DNA from 3 places in the Streptomyces sp. NPDC088785 genome. Region 1 is predicted to be linked to each of the others. Evidence: predicted binding sites of a transcription regulator. Region 1 holds the regulator's gene; each other region holds the start of a gene.
What was found. The regulator HrcA, encoded in region 1, represses chaperone genes, less so after heat shock. The targets are predictions, from matches to a motif close to TTNGCACTCNGNNNNNCNGAGTGCNAA.
Positions count from the first base shown of each region.

Region 1 (4,642 bases):
CGCCGGCCGCGAGCACGGCGGCGATCTGGGCGCCCCGCATGATCCCGCCGGCCGCGACGACGGGCAGCCGCACGGCCTCGCGCACCTGGGCGAGGAGCGCGAGCAGTCCGACCCCGCTGCCGTCGGTCTCGGCGGCGTCGCGGTGGGTGCCCTGGTGGCCGCCCGCCTCGATGCCCTGCACACAGACGCCGTCGGCGCCGACGGCCTCCGCGGCCCGCGCCTCGGCCGCCGTCGTCACGGTGACCACCGTGAGGGTGCCGACCCGGCGCAGCGCGTCGACGACCTCGCGGGTGGGGCAGCCGAAGGTGAAGGAGACCAGCGGCACCGGGTCGTCGACGAGGATGGCCAGCTTGGCGTCGTAGCCGTCGTCGCGTCCGCTGTCGGGGTCGCCGAGCGGCGTCTGGTACCAGGTGGCCTCGCCGGCGAGCTGGTTGCGGTACACCTCGACCGCGGCCGGGTCGGCGTACTCGGGCTGCGGCAGGAAGAGGTTGACGCCGAAGGGCCGGCCGGTGAGTCCCCGGACCCGCTGGATCTCCTCATACATCCCGTCGGCGGTTTTGTACCCGGCGGCGAGGAAGGCGAGCCCGCCCGCTTCGGACACGGCGGCCACCAGCTCGGGCCGCGACGCGCCGCCCGCCATGGGGGCCGAAACGATCGGGCAGTGACAGAGATCAGCCAGTGCGGAGGAGGACATACCGGCATCGTGCCACGTGCTTCCCGACCGGCCGAATCGCGGCCCGCGGGGGCCCGGGCGGCGGCGCGGGGGACGGTGCGGGCGGCGCGGCGGAAAGGGGCCCGGGGAAGATCACCCCGAGCCCCCGACCACCGGCTCACCGTCCGTTGAAGGCGTCCTTCAGCCGCGAGAAGAGGCCCTGCTGACCGGGCTGGAACTGGCCGGTCGGCCGCTCCTCGCCGCGCAGCTTGGCGAGCTCGCGCAGCACCCGCTCCTGCTCGGCGTCGAGCTTCTGCGGGGTCATCACCTCGACGTGCACGATGAGGTCACCGCGCCCGCCGCCGCGCAGGTGCGTCACACCGCGCCCGTGCAGCGGGATCGACTGCCCGGACTGGGTGCCCGGCCGGATGTCGACCTCCTCCATCCCGTCGAGCGTCTCCAGCGGCACCTTGGTGCCGAGGGCCGCCGCGGTCATCGGGATGGTGACCGTGCAGTGCAGGTCGTCGCCGCGCCGCTGGAACATCGGGTGCGGCAGCTCGTGGATCTCGACATACAGGTCGCCGGCGGGGCCGCCGCCGGGGCCGACCTCGCCCTCGCCCGCGAGCTGGATCCGCGTGCCGTTGTCCACACCGGCCGGGATCTTCACCGTCAGCGTCCGCCGCGAACGGATGCGGCCGTCACCGGCGCACTCCGGGCACGGGGTGGGCACGACGGTGCCGAAGCCCTGGCACTGCGGGCACGGCCGCGAGGTCATGACCTGGCCGAGGAAGGACCGCGTCACCTGCGACACCTCGCCGCGGCCGCGGCACATGTCACAGGTCTGCGCGGAGGTCCCCGGCGCGGCACCCTCGCCGCTACAGGTCGTACAGACGACCGCCGTGTCGACCTGGATGTCCTTGGTGGTGCCGAAGGCGGCCTCGTCCAGCTCGACCTCCAGCCGGATCATGGCGTCCTGGCCGCGACGGGTGCGCGAGCGCGGGCCGCGCTGCGACGCCGTCCCGAAGAACGCGTCCATGATGTCCGAGAAGTTCCCGAACCCGCCGGCGCCGAAGCCTCCCGCGCCGCCTCCGCCGGACTGCGACAGGGGGTCTCCCCCCAGGTCGTAGACCTGCTTCTTCTGCGGGTCGGAGAGCACCTCGTAGGCGGCGTTGATCTCCTTGAACCGCTCCTGGGTCTTCGGATCCGGATTCACGTCCGGGTGCAGCTCGCGGGCGAGCCTCCGAAAAGCCTTCTTGATCTCGTCCTGGGAAGCGTCGCGGCGCACGCCGAGTACGGCGTAGTAGTCCGTGGCCACTTACGACTCCGCCAGGATCTGTCCGACGTAACGTGCCACTGCGCGTACTGCTCCCATCGTTCCCGGGTAATCCATGCGGGTCGGTCCGACCACGCCGAGCTTGGCTACTGCCTCGCCGCCCGAACCGTAGCCGACCGACACGACGGACGTGGAGTTGAGTCCCTCGTGGGCGTTCTCGTGACCGATGCGTACGGCCATGCCCGAATCGCCCACCTCACCCAGCAGCTTGAGGAGCACGACCTGCTCCTCCAGTGCCTCCAGGACGGGCCTGATGGTGAGGGGAAAGTCATGTCCGAAGCGGGTGAGATTGGCGGTGCCGCCGATCATCAGACGCTCCTCGGACTCCTCGACCAGCGTCTCCAGCAGGGTGGAGAGCACCGTCGCGACCGTACCGCGGTCCTCGGCGTCGAAGGCTTCCGGCAGATCCTGCACCAACTGCGGCACATCCGCGAAACGGCGGCTCGCGACCCGGCTGTTGAGCCGGGCCCGCAGATCCGCCAGCGCCGACTCCCCGAAGGGCGCGGGACAGTCGATCATCCGCTGCTCGACCCGCCCGGTGTCCGTGATCAGTACGAGCATCAGACGGGCGGGCGCCAGCGACAACAGCTCGACGTGGCGCACCGTGGACCGGGTCAGGGACGGGTACTGGACGACCGCGACCTGCCGGGTCAGCTGCGCGAGCAGCCGCACGGTGCGGCCGACGACGTCGTCGAGGTCGACGGCGCCCTCCAGGAAGTTCTGGACGGCGCGCCGCTCGGGTCCGGTCATCGGCTTCACCGCGGTGAGCTTGTCGACGAAGAGGCGGTACCCCTTGTCGGTGGGGATCCGCCCGGCACTGGTGTGCGGCTGGGCGATGTACCCCTCGTCCTCCAGGGCGGCCATGTCGTTGCGCACGGTCGCCGGGGAGACGCCGAGCCGGTGCCGCTCGGTGAGCGCCTTGGAGCCGACCGGCTCCTCGGTGCCCACGTAGTCCTGGACGATGGCGCGCAGCACTTCGAGCCTGCGTTCACTGAGCATCGGCGCACACCTCCAGCTTCGGCCTGAGCGATCTTTCTGGTCTGGCACTCGCTGCGGGTGAGTGCCAGGAGTCCCCGGCTCAGTGTACGGCCGACGGGTACGGGCCCGGCAAGGCCGCTAGCGTCGCCGTATGGAAGGTCATGCCGAAGGCGGCACGCACATCGACTGGAAGGCCGCGGGCTGGGAGGAACTCGCGCCCCGCGCGGGCCGGATCCGGCTGCCCGGCTGGGACGCCACGGCCGGGCTGGTCGCGGGCTCCGGCGCGGCCCTGCTGATCGACACGGGATCCTCACTCCGTGAAGGGGCCGGGCTGCACGCCGACGTCCGGCGGCTGCTCGGCGCGCACACCCGCGTGACGCACGTCGTGCTCACCCACCCGCACTTCGACCACGTACTCGGCACCGCGGTCTTCGCGGGCGCCGAGACGTACGGCGCCGGGGGCCCGGACACCGTGTCCGCGTGGCGCCGCGACGGCCTGTACGAGGACGCCGTGCGGCACGGGCTGCCCGCGGACCGGGCGGCCGAGGCGACCGACGTCCTGGTCACCCCGCGCCATCGGGTCACCGGCGAGCGGACCCTGGACCTGGGCGGCGGCCTCCGGGTGCTGCTCGCGAACCTCGGCCCGGCCCACAGCGGCCACGACCTGGCCGTCCTCGTCCCGGGCAGCCCGGGACTCGTCTTCTGCGGCGACCTGGTCGAGGAGTCCGGCGAGCCGCAGGCGGGCCCGGACGCGGCCCCCGGCCGCTGGCCGGCGGCGCTGGACCGGCTGCTCGCCCTCGGCGGGGAGGACGCGCTGTACGTCCCCGGGCACGGTTCGGTGGTGAATGCGGCGTTCGTCCGCGCCCAGCGCACCGCTCTGGAGGCCCGCTCCGGCGTGTCGTGACCCCACGGGACGCACTCCTCATATCGTCGTGCGAATGCGCCCGTACTCACCTGACCTGACCCCTCCCTGGAAGCGGAACACGCCCGCCCCGGAGGTCCCCGCCGAACCGGATCTGGTCGTCGAGGAGGTCGGCACCGGCTTCTGCGGCGCCGTGGTCCGCGTCGAGAAGACGGCGCAGGGGCCGACGGTGACGCTGGAGGACCGCTTCGGCAAGCACCGCGTCTTCCCGATGGAGCCGCGCGGCTTCCTGCTGGAGGGCCGGCCCGTCACGCTGGTCCGCCCCTCGGCGGCGGCCGGGCCCGCGCGTCCGGCCCGGACGGCGTCCGGCTCGATGGCGGTCCCGGGCGCCCGCGCGCGCGTGGCGCGGGCCGGCCGGATCTATGTCGAGGGCAAGCACGACGCCGAGCTGATCGAGCGCGTGTGGGGCGACGACCTGCGCATCGAGGGCGTCGCCGTGGAGTTCCTGGAGGGCGTGGACGACCTCCCGGCGATCGTCGCGGAGTTCGCGCCCGGCCCCGACGCGCGCCTGGGCGTGCTCGTCGACCATCTGGTGCCCGGCAGCAAGGAGTGGCGCATCGCCCAGTCCGTGCCGAGCGAGCACGCGCTGGTGGTCGGGCACCCCTACATCGACATCTGGGAGGCCGTGAAGCCGTCCTCGGTCGGCATCGAGGCCTGGCCCCGCGTCCCGCGCGGCCAGGACTGGAAGACGGGCGTGTGCCGCGCGCTCGGCTGGCGCGTGGCGAACACGGGCGAGGCCTGGCAGCACATCCTGTCC
Region 1 is NZ_JBIVKH010000002.1:111,010-115,651, reverse strand. It holds gene ACIP5K_RS06160 (nitronate monooxygenase) at 1-694, opposite strand, end outside; gene dnaJ (molecular chaperone DnaJ) at 831-1,967, opposite strand; gene hrcA (heat-inducible transcriptional repressor HrcA) at 1,968-2,984, opposite strand; gene ACIP5K_RS06145 (MBL fold metallo-hydrolase) at 3,115-3,867, shown strand; gene ACIP5K_RS06140 (DUF3097 domain-containing protein) at 3,902-4,642, shown strand, end outside.

Region 2 (4,642 bases), on a different contig from region 1:
CCCGCTGTCCGAATGGCTCGGCCGCCGCTTCGGCCACCGCATCGCCTGCCTGGTCGGCGCGGCCTGCCTGGCCGGCTCCCTGGCCGGGCTGTCCTGGGGCGTCGAGCACGGCTACGCCGTCATCGCGGTCTGCATGGTCCTGATGACCGTGGGCCTGCGCACCGTCATGACGATCTGCGCCGTCGCCCTCGTCGACGCCATGCCCGCCAACCGCACCTCGATCGCCGCCGCCCTCAACGACACCGCCCAGGAGGTCGGCTCCAGCGTCGGCACCGCCATGGTCGGCACCCTGATCGCCGCCCTGGTCACCACCACGCTCCCGGCCGGCGTCTGGAGCGGCGACCTCATCGCCTCCTTCTTCCACGGCGAGCGGATCACCTACGCCGTGCTGGCCGTCGTGGTCGGCGTGATCGCGGCCGTCGGCGCCGCCAGCCTCACCGACTCGCACAGCGTCGAGGAGGCCCCCGCCGAAGAGCTGGTGTGACGCGCTCGACATGCGGGGCCGCGCGGCGCCCCGCATCCTGGCCCCATGGCTGACAGCACCTTCTCCAAGATCTCCTGGACCGAGTTCCGCCCCGACCAGCGGCGGCTCACCGTCGGCGCCGGCCTGACCGGCGCCGGCCTGCTGCTCGGCGCCGCGGGCGTCGGCGTCCTGGTCTACGAACTGGCCCGCGCGGGCCGCAACTGGACCGGCGGCTGGGAGGTGCCGCCCGCCGAACTGGCCCAGCGCGCCCTGCGGCACGCCCAGACGGCGGCGACGAGCGCGGGCCGCGCCGGGCGGGACGCCTGGAGCAGCTACGAGGAGGGCGCGTCCTGAGGCGTCGCCGCCCCTGAGCCGAAGAAGCCCGGGACCCTCGGCAGCACCCTCTTCGCGATCTCCAGCAGCACCGTGCGGTCCGGATAGCCGCCGCTGTCGCGCCACAGCACCAGGTCGTAGGAGCCGCCGCGGTTCTTCTCGTCGAGCGCGACCGTGAGCGCCTCGGCGGGCACCCCCTCGGTGCTCTCGGCGTCCTTGCCGTCGAGGCGCAGCCGGATGCCCATGGTCTGCGTCGTGTAGAAGACGGCGGGCCGGCGCAGCAGCCGCTGCGCGTGCACGTCACGGCCGAGCAGCCCGGCGGTCTCCGCGTCCACCGCGTACCGGTCGTAGGACGCGGACAGCTCCACGGTGTAGCCCCCGAACTCGACGTGCCCCGAGGGCGTCGGGGTCTTCTTCCCGCCGCTCTCCACGGACCCGCCGCTGCCGTACGCGCTCGTGGCCAGGCTGCCCGGCACGCCGAGCAGTTCCGCGAGGTCGGGCTGGTTCAGCGCCTTGCACAGCTGGTCCCCGGACACCCGCCCGGCGGCCCGGTCGGCCTTCGTCGCGACGCCGCCGGTGCAGACCGCCGCGTCCTCCTCGGCGCTGCGCCCGTCCTCCGGCTGCTGGGCCATCGCCCAGAACCCGGCGCCGAGCGCCCCCACGAGCGCGAAGGCCGCGACCGTCTGCCCCCACACGCCGACCCGCTTCTCTGTCATGTTCCCCCCAGGTGAGCTCATCGCAGAGGGACAGTAGCGAACGGCCCGGAGCGCGCGGCGCGGGGTACCGGAAAAAGACGAGGGCGGCACCCCCCGCAGGGGGTGCCGCCCTCGTCGAGGACAGGCTGAACCGTCAGGCTCAGAAGTCCATGTCACCGCCCGGCATGCCGCCGCCGGCCGGGGCGGCGCCCGCCTTCTCCGGCTTGTCGGCGATGACGGCCTCGGTGGTGAGGAACAGCGCGGCGATCGACGCGGCGTTCTGGAGCGCGGAGCGCGTCACCTTCGCCGGGTCGAGGATGCCCTCGGCGATCATGTCGACGTACTCGCCCGTGGCAGCGTTCAGACCGTGGCCGACGGCCAGGTTCCGGACCTTCTCCACGACGACGCCGCCCTCGAGGCCGCCGTTGACGGCGATCTGCTTGAGCGGGGCCTCCAGGGCGAGCTTCACGGCGTTGGCGCCGGTCGCCTCGTCACCCTCCAGCTCCAGCTTCTCGAACACCGCGGAGGCCTGGAGGAGAGCCACGCCACCACCGGCGACGATGCCCTCTTCGACGGCCGCCTTCGCGTTGCGGACGGCGTCCTCGATGCGGTGCTTGCGCTCCTTGAGCTCGACCTCGGTCGCGGCACCGGCCTTGATGACCGCGACGCCGCCGGCCAGCTTCGCGAGGCGCTCCTGGAGCTTCTCGCGGTCGTAGTCGCTGTCCGAGTTCTCGATCTCGGCGCGGATCTGGTTGACGCGGCCCTGGACCTGGTCGCTCTCACCCGAGCCGTCGACGATCGTCGTCTCGTCCTTGGTGATGACGACCTTGCGGGCGCGGCCGAGCAGGTCGAGACCGGCGTTCTCCAGCTTGAGGCCGACCTCCTCGGAGATGACGGTGCCACCGGTGAGGATGGCGATGTCGCCGAGCATGGCCTTGCGGCGGTCACCGAAGCCCGGGGCCTTGACGGCGACGGACTTGAAGGTGCCACGGATCTTGTTGACGACCAGGGTCGACAGGGCCTCGCCCTCGACGTCCTCGGCGATGATCAGCAGGGGCTTGCCCGACTGCATGACCTTCTCCAGCAGCGGAAGGAGGTCCTTCACGTTGCCGATCTTCGAGTTGACGATCAGGATGTAGGGGTCCTCAAGCGAGGCCTCCATACGCTCCATGTCGGTGGCGAAGTACGCCGAGATGTAGCCCTTGTCGAAGCGCATGCCCTCGGTGAGCTCAAGCTCCAGACCGAAGGTCTGCGACTCCTCGACGGTGATGACGCCTTCCTTGCCGACCTTGTCCATCGCCTCGGCGATGAGCTCGCCGATCTGGGTGTCGGCGGCGGAGATGGAGGCCGTCGAAGCGATCTGCTCCTTGGTCTCGACCTCCTTGGCCTGCTCGAGAAGCGCACCGGAGACGGCCTCGACGGCCTTCTCGATGCCGCGCTTGAGGGCCATCGGGTTGGCACCGGCGGCCACGTTGCGCAGACCCTCGCGCACCAGGGCCTGGGCCAGGACGGTCGCGGTCGTCGTGCCGTCACCGGCGACGTCGTCCGTCTTCTTCGCGACCTCCTTGACCAGCTCGGCGCCGATCTTCTCGTACGGGTCCTCGAGCTCGATCTCCTTGGCGATGGACACACCATCGTTGGTGATCGTGGGGGCGCCCCACTTCTTCTCGAGGACGACGTTGCGACCCTTGGGGCCCAGGGTCACCTTGACGGCGTCGGCGAGCTGGTTCATGCCGCGCTCGAGGCCGCGCCGTGCCTCCTCGTCGAACGCGATGATCTTGGCCATGTGAAGTGGTCCTCCCGGACGGGGTGGAAACGCAAACGGACCGTGCTGGTGCCCGCGACGGACGGCCCTTGAGCCTTGTGGTTCCTTGCCCCACCCGGCTCCCGGACCTCACCGACCCGATCCAAGTTCTGTCACTCTCACTCGGAGAGTGCTAAGCCAATGATTAGCACTCGACCCATGCGAGTGCAAGCGGCTATCACAGATCGGGCGGGGGCGCGCGCAGCACGAAGGGCCCGCCCCGGCGAACCGGGAGCGGGCCCTTCGTGGACCGTTCGAAGCTTGCGTACTACAGTCGGTCGCGCGCTCAGCCGGCGGCCAGGCGGACCATGTCGGCCTGCGGCCCCTTCTGGCCCTGCGAGATCTCGAATTCCACTCGCTGACCCTCTTCGAGGGTGCGGTAGCCGTCCATCTGAATCGCGCTGTAGTGGACGAAAACATCCGCACCACCGTCGACCGCGATGAAGCCGTACCCCTTCTCCGCGTTGAACCACTTGACGGTGCCCTGAGCCATGCCTAACTCCCCTATTACTGGCCCTTGCGCGAGTCCGCACTTCGCGGACCCGGGTCAGACCTCACGCCCCAAAGGGTTTGGGGGTGTGCGCCGGAACGCGTCGACCGCGGCTGAATGTATCTGCCCAACTGCCGTCTGCAACAGGTCAGTCGGACGAGAATTCTGGGCACGCGTGATCGCGGAAAACGGGCCAACTGGACGGATCCCAGGGCAAGTCGGGCCACACAAAAGCCATAAAGGGCCTGAATGGGCGGGACACATTGGCTGCTTCTTGTCGCGCGCCGGGCGAGAACTCATATGCGCCCGTCATGCGCCGCGATCGGAATCGAACCAGCTTCCCCAACTGTACCGCGCTCAACCATGCAGAATTGCCCCCTCCGCTTTCCTCGCGGAGGGGGCAATCAAGGGGACTGCGGGTGTCAGCCGCCGGCGACGGCCGGAATGATCGACACGCCGGCGCCGTCGGGCGTGGCGGTCTCCAGGCCCTGCTCGAAACGGACGTCGTCGTCGTTCACGTACACATTGACGAACCGGCGCAGCTTGCCCTGGTCGTCGAGGACGCGGGCGGAGATCCCCGTGTGGTTCTTCTCCAGGTCGGCGATGACGTCGGCGAGCGTGGCGCCCTCGGCGCTGACCTCGGCCGCGCCGCCGGTGTAGGTACGGAGGATGGTGGGGATGCGGACGTTGACGCTCATGGATGCACCTCGGCGATCTGTTGCTGGGGGGTGGACTACTCGGCGGCCAGGCCGGCGGCGCGGAACGCGTCCAGGGACGGCCGGATCGTGGCGGTGGCCTGCGAGGACTCCGCGACGGCGTCGAGCGTCTTCAGCCCGTCCCCCGTGTTCAGCACGACC
Region 2 is NZ_JBIVKH010000001.1:1,092,074-1,096,715, forward strand. It holds gene ACIP5K_RS04965 (MFS transporter) at 1-484, shown strand, start outside; gene ACIP5K_RS04970 (hypothetical protein) at 530-817, shown strand; gene ACIP5K_RS04975 (DUF6215 domain-containing protein) at 796-1,512, opposite strand; gene groL (chaperonin GroEL) at 1,652-3,277, opposite strand; gene ACIP5K_RS04985 (cold-shock protein) at 3,582-3,788, opposite strand; gene ACIP5K_RS04990 (MoaD/ThiS family protein) at 4,208-4,483, opposite strand; gene thrC (threonine synthase) at 4,519-4,642, opposite strand, start outside.
Region 2: a site for HrcA is predicted at 3,441-3,467, ahead of groL (chaperonin GroEL). Genes of this name have one in related genera too.

Region 3 (4,642 bases), on a different contig from region 1:
TTACGGAACCAGGTGAGCAGACGCCGGCCGTCGAACAGGGTGGACGCATTGATGTGATGCGGCTCATTTCCCTGTCGCGGCCGCTCGATGAACTTCTCGGCCGCCAGGTCGAAGACCACCGTGAAGGGGTCGTGCACATTCCCCTCGGGGCTCAGCGCATTGGCAAGGCTCGTCAACCGCTGCTGGCCGTCCACCACCCACAGCGCCTCGTCGTGCGCGGGGGCATTGATACGGAGCTTGCTGAGCGTGATGGTGGCTTCCGGCGACTTCCTGACCCACAACAGCAGGTTGCCGATCGGGTAGCCCTTGACGATGCTGTCGAAGAGCCGGAGTACGTCCTTGACCTGCCACCGGAAGTCCCGCTGGAAATGCGGAACTCGAATCCGCCCCTCTTGCGCCCATGGAACGATCTGACCCAGTTCATAGGTGGTGGCGCTCGGCTGAGTGGTCAGTCCCGGGGTGGTCTCGGACATGGGCAGCTCCAGAGGAATCAGAGTCAGCTCTGCTGACGGCTCCCCCAGTGTGACATTCGAACGATCCGCACTGCCGGGAATATGCTCAGCCGGGTCGATCTCCGCGCGCTCGTGCGCACACGCCGTGGGCCCGGCCCCCGGAAGAGGGGGCCGGGCCCACGGCGCGTACCGGAAGCGGTGTCAGTGCGAGTGACCGTGGCTGTGGCCGTGGCCGGCGTCGGCCTCGTCCTCGGCCGGCTTCTCGACGACCAGCGTCTCGGTGGTGAGCAGCAGCGACGCGATCGACGCGGCGTTCTCCAGCGCGGAGCGCGTCACCTTGACCGGGTCGATGACGCCGGCCTTGACCAGGTCGCCGTACTCGCCGGTCGCGGCGTTGTAGCCCTGGCCCTTCTCGAGCTCCTTGACCTTGGAGACGATGACGTAGCCCTCCTGGCCGGCGTTCTCACCGATCCAGCGGAGCGGCTCGACGACGGCGTTGCGGACGACGGAGACGCCGGTGGCCTCGTCGCCCTCCTTGCCGAGGGAGCCCTCCAGGACCTTGGAGGCGTGCACCAGGGCGGAGCCACCACCGGAGACGATGCCCTCCTCGACCGCGGCGCGGGTCGCGGAGATGGCGTCCTCCAGACGGTGCTTCTTCTCCTTGAGCTCGACCTCGGTCGCGGCACCGACCTTGATCACGCAGACGCCGCCGGCGAGCTTCGCGAGGCGCTCCTGGAGCTTCTCGCGGTCCCAGTCGGAGTCCGTGTTCTCGATCTCGGCCTTGATCTGGTTGACGCGGCCGTCGACGTCGGCCTTGTTGCCGCCACCGTCGACGATCGTGGTGTCGTCCTTGGTGATGGTCACGCGGCGCGCGGAGCCGAGGATGTCCAGACCGGCCTGGTCGAGCTTGAGGCCGACCTCCTCGGCGATGACGGTGGCACCGGTGAGGGTGGCCATGTCCTGGAGCATCGCCTTGCGGCGGTCGCCGAAGCCGGGGGCCTTGACGGCGACGGCGTTGAACGTGCCGCGGATCTTGTTCACGACCAGGGTCGACAGGGCCTCGCCCTCGACGTCCTCGGCGATGATCAGGAGGGGCTTCGAGCCGCCCGCCTGGATGACCTTCTCCAGGAGCGGGAGCAGGTCCTGGATGGACCCGATCTTGCCCTGGTGGATCAGGATGTACGGGTCGTCGAGGACGGCCTCCATCCGCTCCTGGTCGGTGACGAAGTACGGGGACAGGTAGCCCTTGTCGAAGGCCATGCCCTCGGTGAAGTCCAGCTCAAGACCGAAGGTGTTGGACTCCTCGACGGTGATGACACCGTCCTTGCCGACCTTGTCCATCGCCTCGGCGATCAGCTCGCCGACCTGCGAGTCCTGGGCGGAGAGACCGGCGACGGCCGCGATGTCGGACTTCTCGTCGATCGGACGCGCCGTGGCGAGCAGGTCCTCGGAGACGGCCTTGACGGCGGCGTCGATGCCCTTCTTCAGGGCGGCCGGGGAGGCGCCGGCGGCGACGTTGCGCAGGCCCTCGCGGACCAGGGCCTGGGCCAGGACGGTGGCGGTGGTGGTGCCGTCGCCCGCGATGTCGTTGGTCTTGGTCGCCACCTCCTTCACCAGCTGGGCGCCGAGGTTCTCGTACGGGTCCTCGATCTCGACCTCACGGGCGATCGTGACACCGTCGTTGGTGATGGTGGGGGCGCCGAACTTCTTGTCGATGACGACGTTGCGGCCGCGGGGGCCGATCGTCACCTTCACCGTGTCGGCCAGCTTGTTGACGCCGCGCTCAAGGGCGCGACGGGCGTCCTCGTCGAACTTCAGGATCTTCGCCATGGGAGCGTTTCAGCCCTCTCGGAAAACTAGGGTGAAGCTTGGTGTGAAAAACGAACCGCGCCCCTGACCCCGGCTGATGTGAATCGCGGGTGCCAGGGGCGCGGGTCGAAGCAGAACGATGTCGCTTCGGTGAAGCAGGTAATCCGGAGTGGATTACTTCTCGATGATCGCGAGCACGTCGCGGGCCGAGAGGACGAGGTACTCCTCGCCGTTGTACTTCACCTCGGTGCCGCCGTACTTGCTGTACAGAACGACGTCGCCGACCTTGACGTCGAGCGGCAGGCGCTCGCCGTTCTCGAAACGGCCCGGGCCCACGGCGAGGACGGCGCCCTCCTGGGGCTTCTCCTTCGCGGTGTCCGGAATGACCAGGCCTGAGGCCGTGGTCTGCTCGGCGTCGAGCGGCTGGACCACAATGCGGTCCTCGAGCGGCTTGATGGCAACCTTGGAGCTGGCGGTCGTCACGATCCGACCTCCCCCTTCGGAGATCTCACGGGGTTAACTGTCTGAGGTGGCGACCAGGTGGATCCGTCGTCGCGGGTGCCGGACCTGCCCGTCGCTATTGGCACTCTCCTACGGGGAGTGCCAGAAGCGAGACTATGACCGCGATTAGCACTCGGTCAAGCGGACTGCTAATCACGCCCTCCGCGCGGCGCCGTTCGCACCCCGCCGCGAGCCCGCCCCGAGGGCCTTCCGGCGGCTTCCGGCGGGCCACGGATCGGTCTCGGTCGGGGAACGTGCGGGCGGAGCCCACGGTTCCGTACGAGAGTCCTGCCGTGGCCGCTGCGCACCGGCGGTCCACCGGTGCCCGAAGGAGGCGCGTGGCGTGGAGCGGCCGGACGAGGACGTGTTCGCGGCGGGCTGCCTGGTCGCCCTGGTGCTGGCCCTGGAGGCCGCCTGCACGGCCCTCGTGGGGTTCACGCTGGTGCTGCGGGGCCTGGGCGGCCCGGCGGCCGGGGCCGACCGGACCGAGGTGTGGTGCTGGGGCGGCGGCGCGGTGGCGGCCCTGGCCTTCGGGGTGTTGTTCCTGTGGCTGCGGCGGCCCTGGGCCGGATCCGCGCAGGTGGTCGCGGCGCTGGGGGCGGCGACCCTGGCGGTCGCCGCCTGGCAGCGGGGTCAGACGTAGTCCTCCAGGCGGGCCACCGTGAAGCCCTGCGCCTGGATGCGGCGGAGCATCCGCGAGGTCATCTCCGTCAGGGACGTGCCCTTCAGCTCGGCGGGCCCCCGGAAGTGGGCCAGCACGATGTCGCCGGGGCGCAGCCGGTCGCCGTCGGCGTAGCGGAGGTCGTCGATCCGCATCGAGGCCCGCCACAGCACGATCGCGTCGATGCCGCAGGCGCCGGCCGCCCGCAGGGTGACCGCGTCGTAGTCGCCGTAGGGCGGGCGGAACAGGCGCGGGGCCGCGCCGAAGCGGGACTTCAGCCGGGCCTGCTGGCCGCAGATCTCGGCGTGCTGGTCGACGTAGCCCCGGCCGGGCAGGAACGGATGGGTCAGGGTGTGGTTCTCCACCTGGGCGCCCAGCCGCCGCAGCCGGCCGAAGTGGTCGTGGCCGGTGCCCGCGGCCCCGTCGGCGAGGAACATCGAGATCGGCAGCCGCAGGTCGCGGACCATGTCGACGAACCGGGGGTCGCGCTCGGTGCCGTCGTCGAAGGTCAGGAAGACGACCTTGTCGCGGGTGCGGACGTGGTCGATGACCGGCGGCACCGCGCCGGGCGCGCGGGCCGCGAGCACCCGGTGCGGCCGGGGCGCCGGGGCCAGCGGGGCCGCCAGCCCCCAGCGGCGGTGGGCGTCCGCGACCGGGGCGGGGGCGGCTGCGGGGGCGGCCGCGGGGGCGCCGGCCGCCGGGGGCGGATCGGGCCTGCGGACCTTCTGCGCCGCCTTGCGGCCCATCCGCTCGATCGGGTCGACGGACTGGGCGCACCCGGTGAGCAGCGCGGCGGCCAGCGCGCAGGCGATCGCCGCCCGCGCCGCCGGCCGCCGGTGACCGCCCCCCGCCCGTGGAGCTGTCACAGGTAGTCCTCCAGGCGTGCCACCGCGTACCCCTTGGCGGTGACGTACTTCATGAACATTCGGATCATGTCGGGCATCGTGCCCTTCCAGTCCTCGCGTCCCCGGAAATGCGTGAGGACGATGTCGCCCGGATGGATGTCGCGGTCCCATTCGCGATAGTCCATTCGGTCCACGAAGACCTCGGCGTTCCAGATCGGCGCGTATTTCACCCCGCAGGACTTGGCCGCCTTCAGCGTGTCCTGGTTGTAGTTGCCGTAGGGCGGGCGGAAGAGGACCGGGCGCTTTCCGTAGCGCTTCTCGATGACGTCCTGCATGCCGCAGATCTCGCGCTTCTGTCCCGCGTAGGTCAGACC
Region 3 is NZ_JBIVKH010000001.1:684,214-688,855, forward strand. It holds gene ACIP5K_RS02995 (DUF262 domain-containing protein) at 1-473, opposite strand, end outside; gene groL (chaperonin GroEL) at 654-2,282, opposite strand; gene groES (co-chaperone GroES) at 2,436-2,744, opposite strand; gene ACIP5K_RS03010 (hypothetical protein) at 3,106-3,405, shown strand; gene ACIP5K_RS03015 (polysaccharide deacetylase family protein) at 3,396-4,289, opposite strand; gene ACIP5K_RS03020 (polysaccharide deacetylase family protein) at 4,286-4,642, opposite strand, start outside.
Region 3: a site for HrcA is predicted at 2,889-2,915, ahead of groES (co-chaperone GroES). Genes of this name have one in related genera too.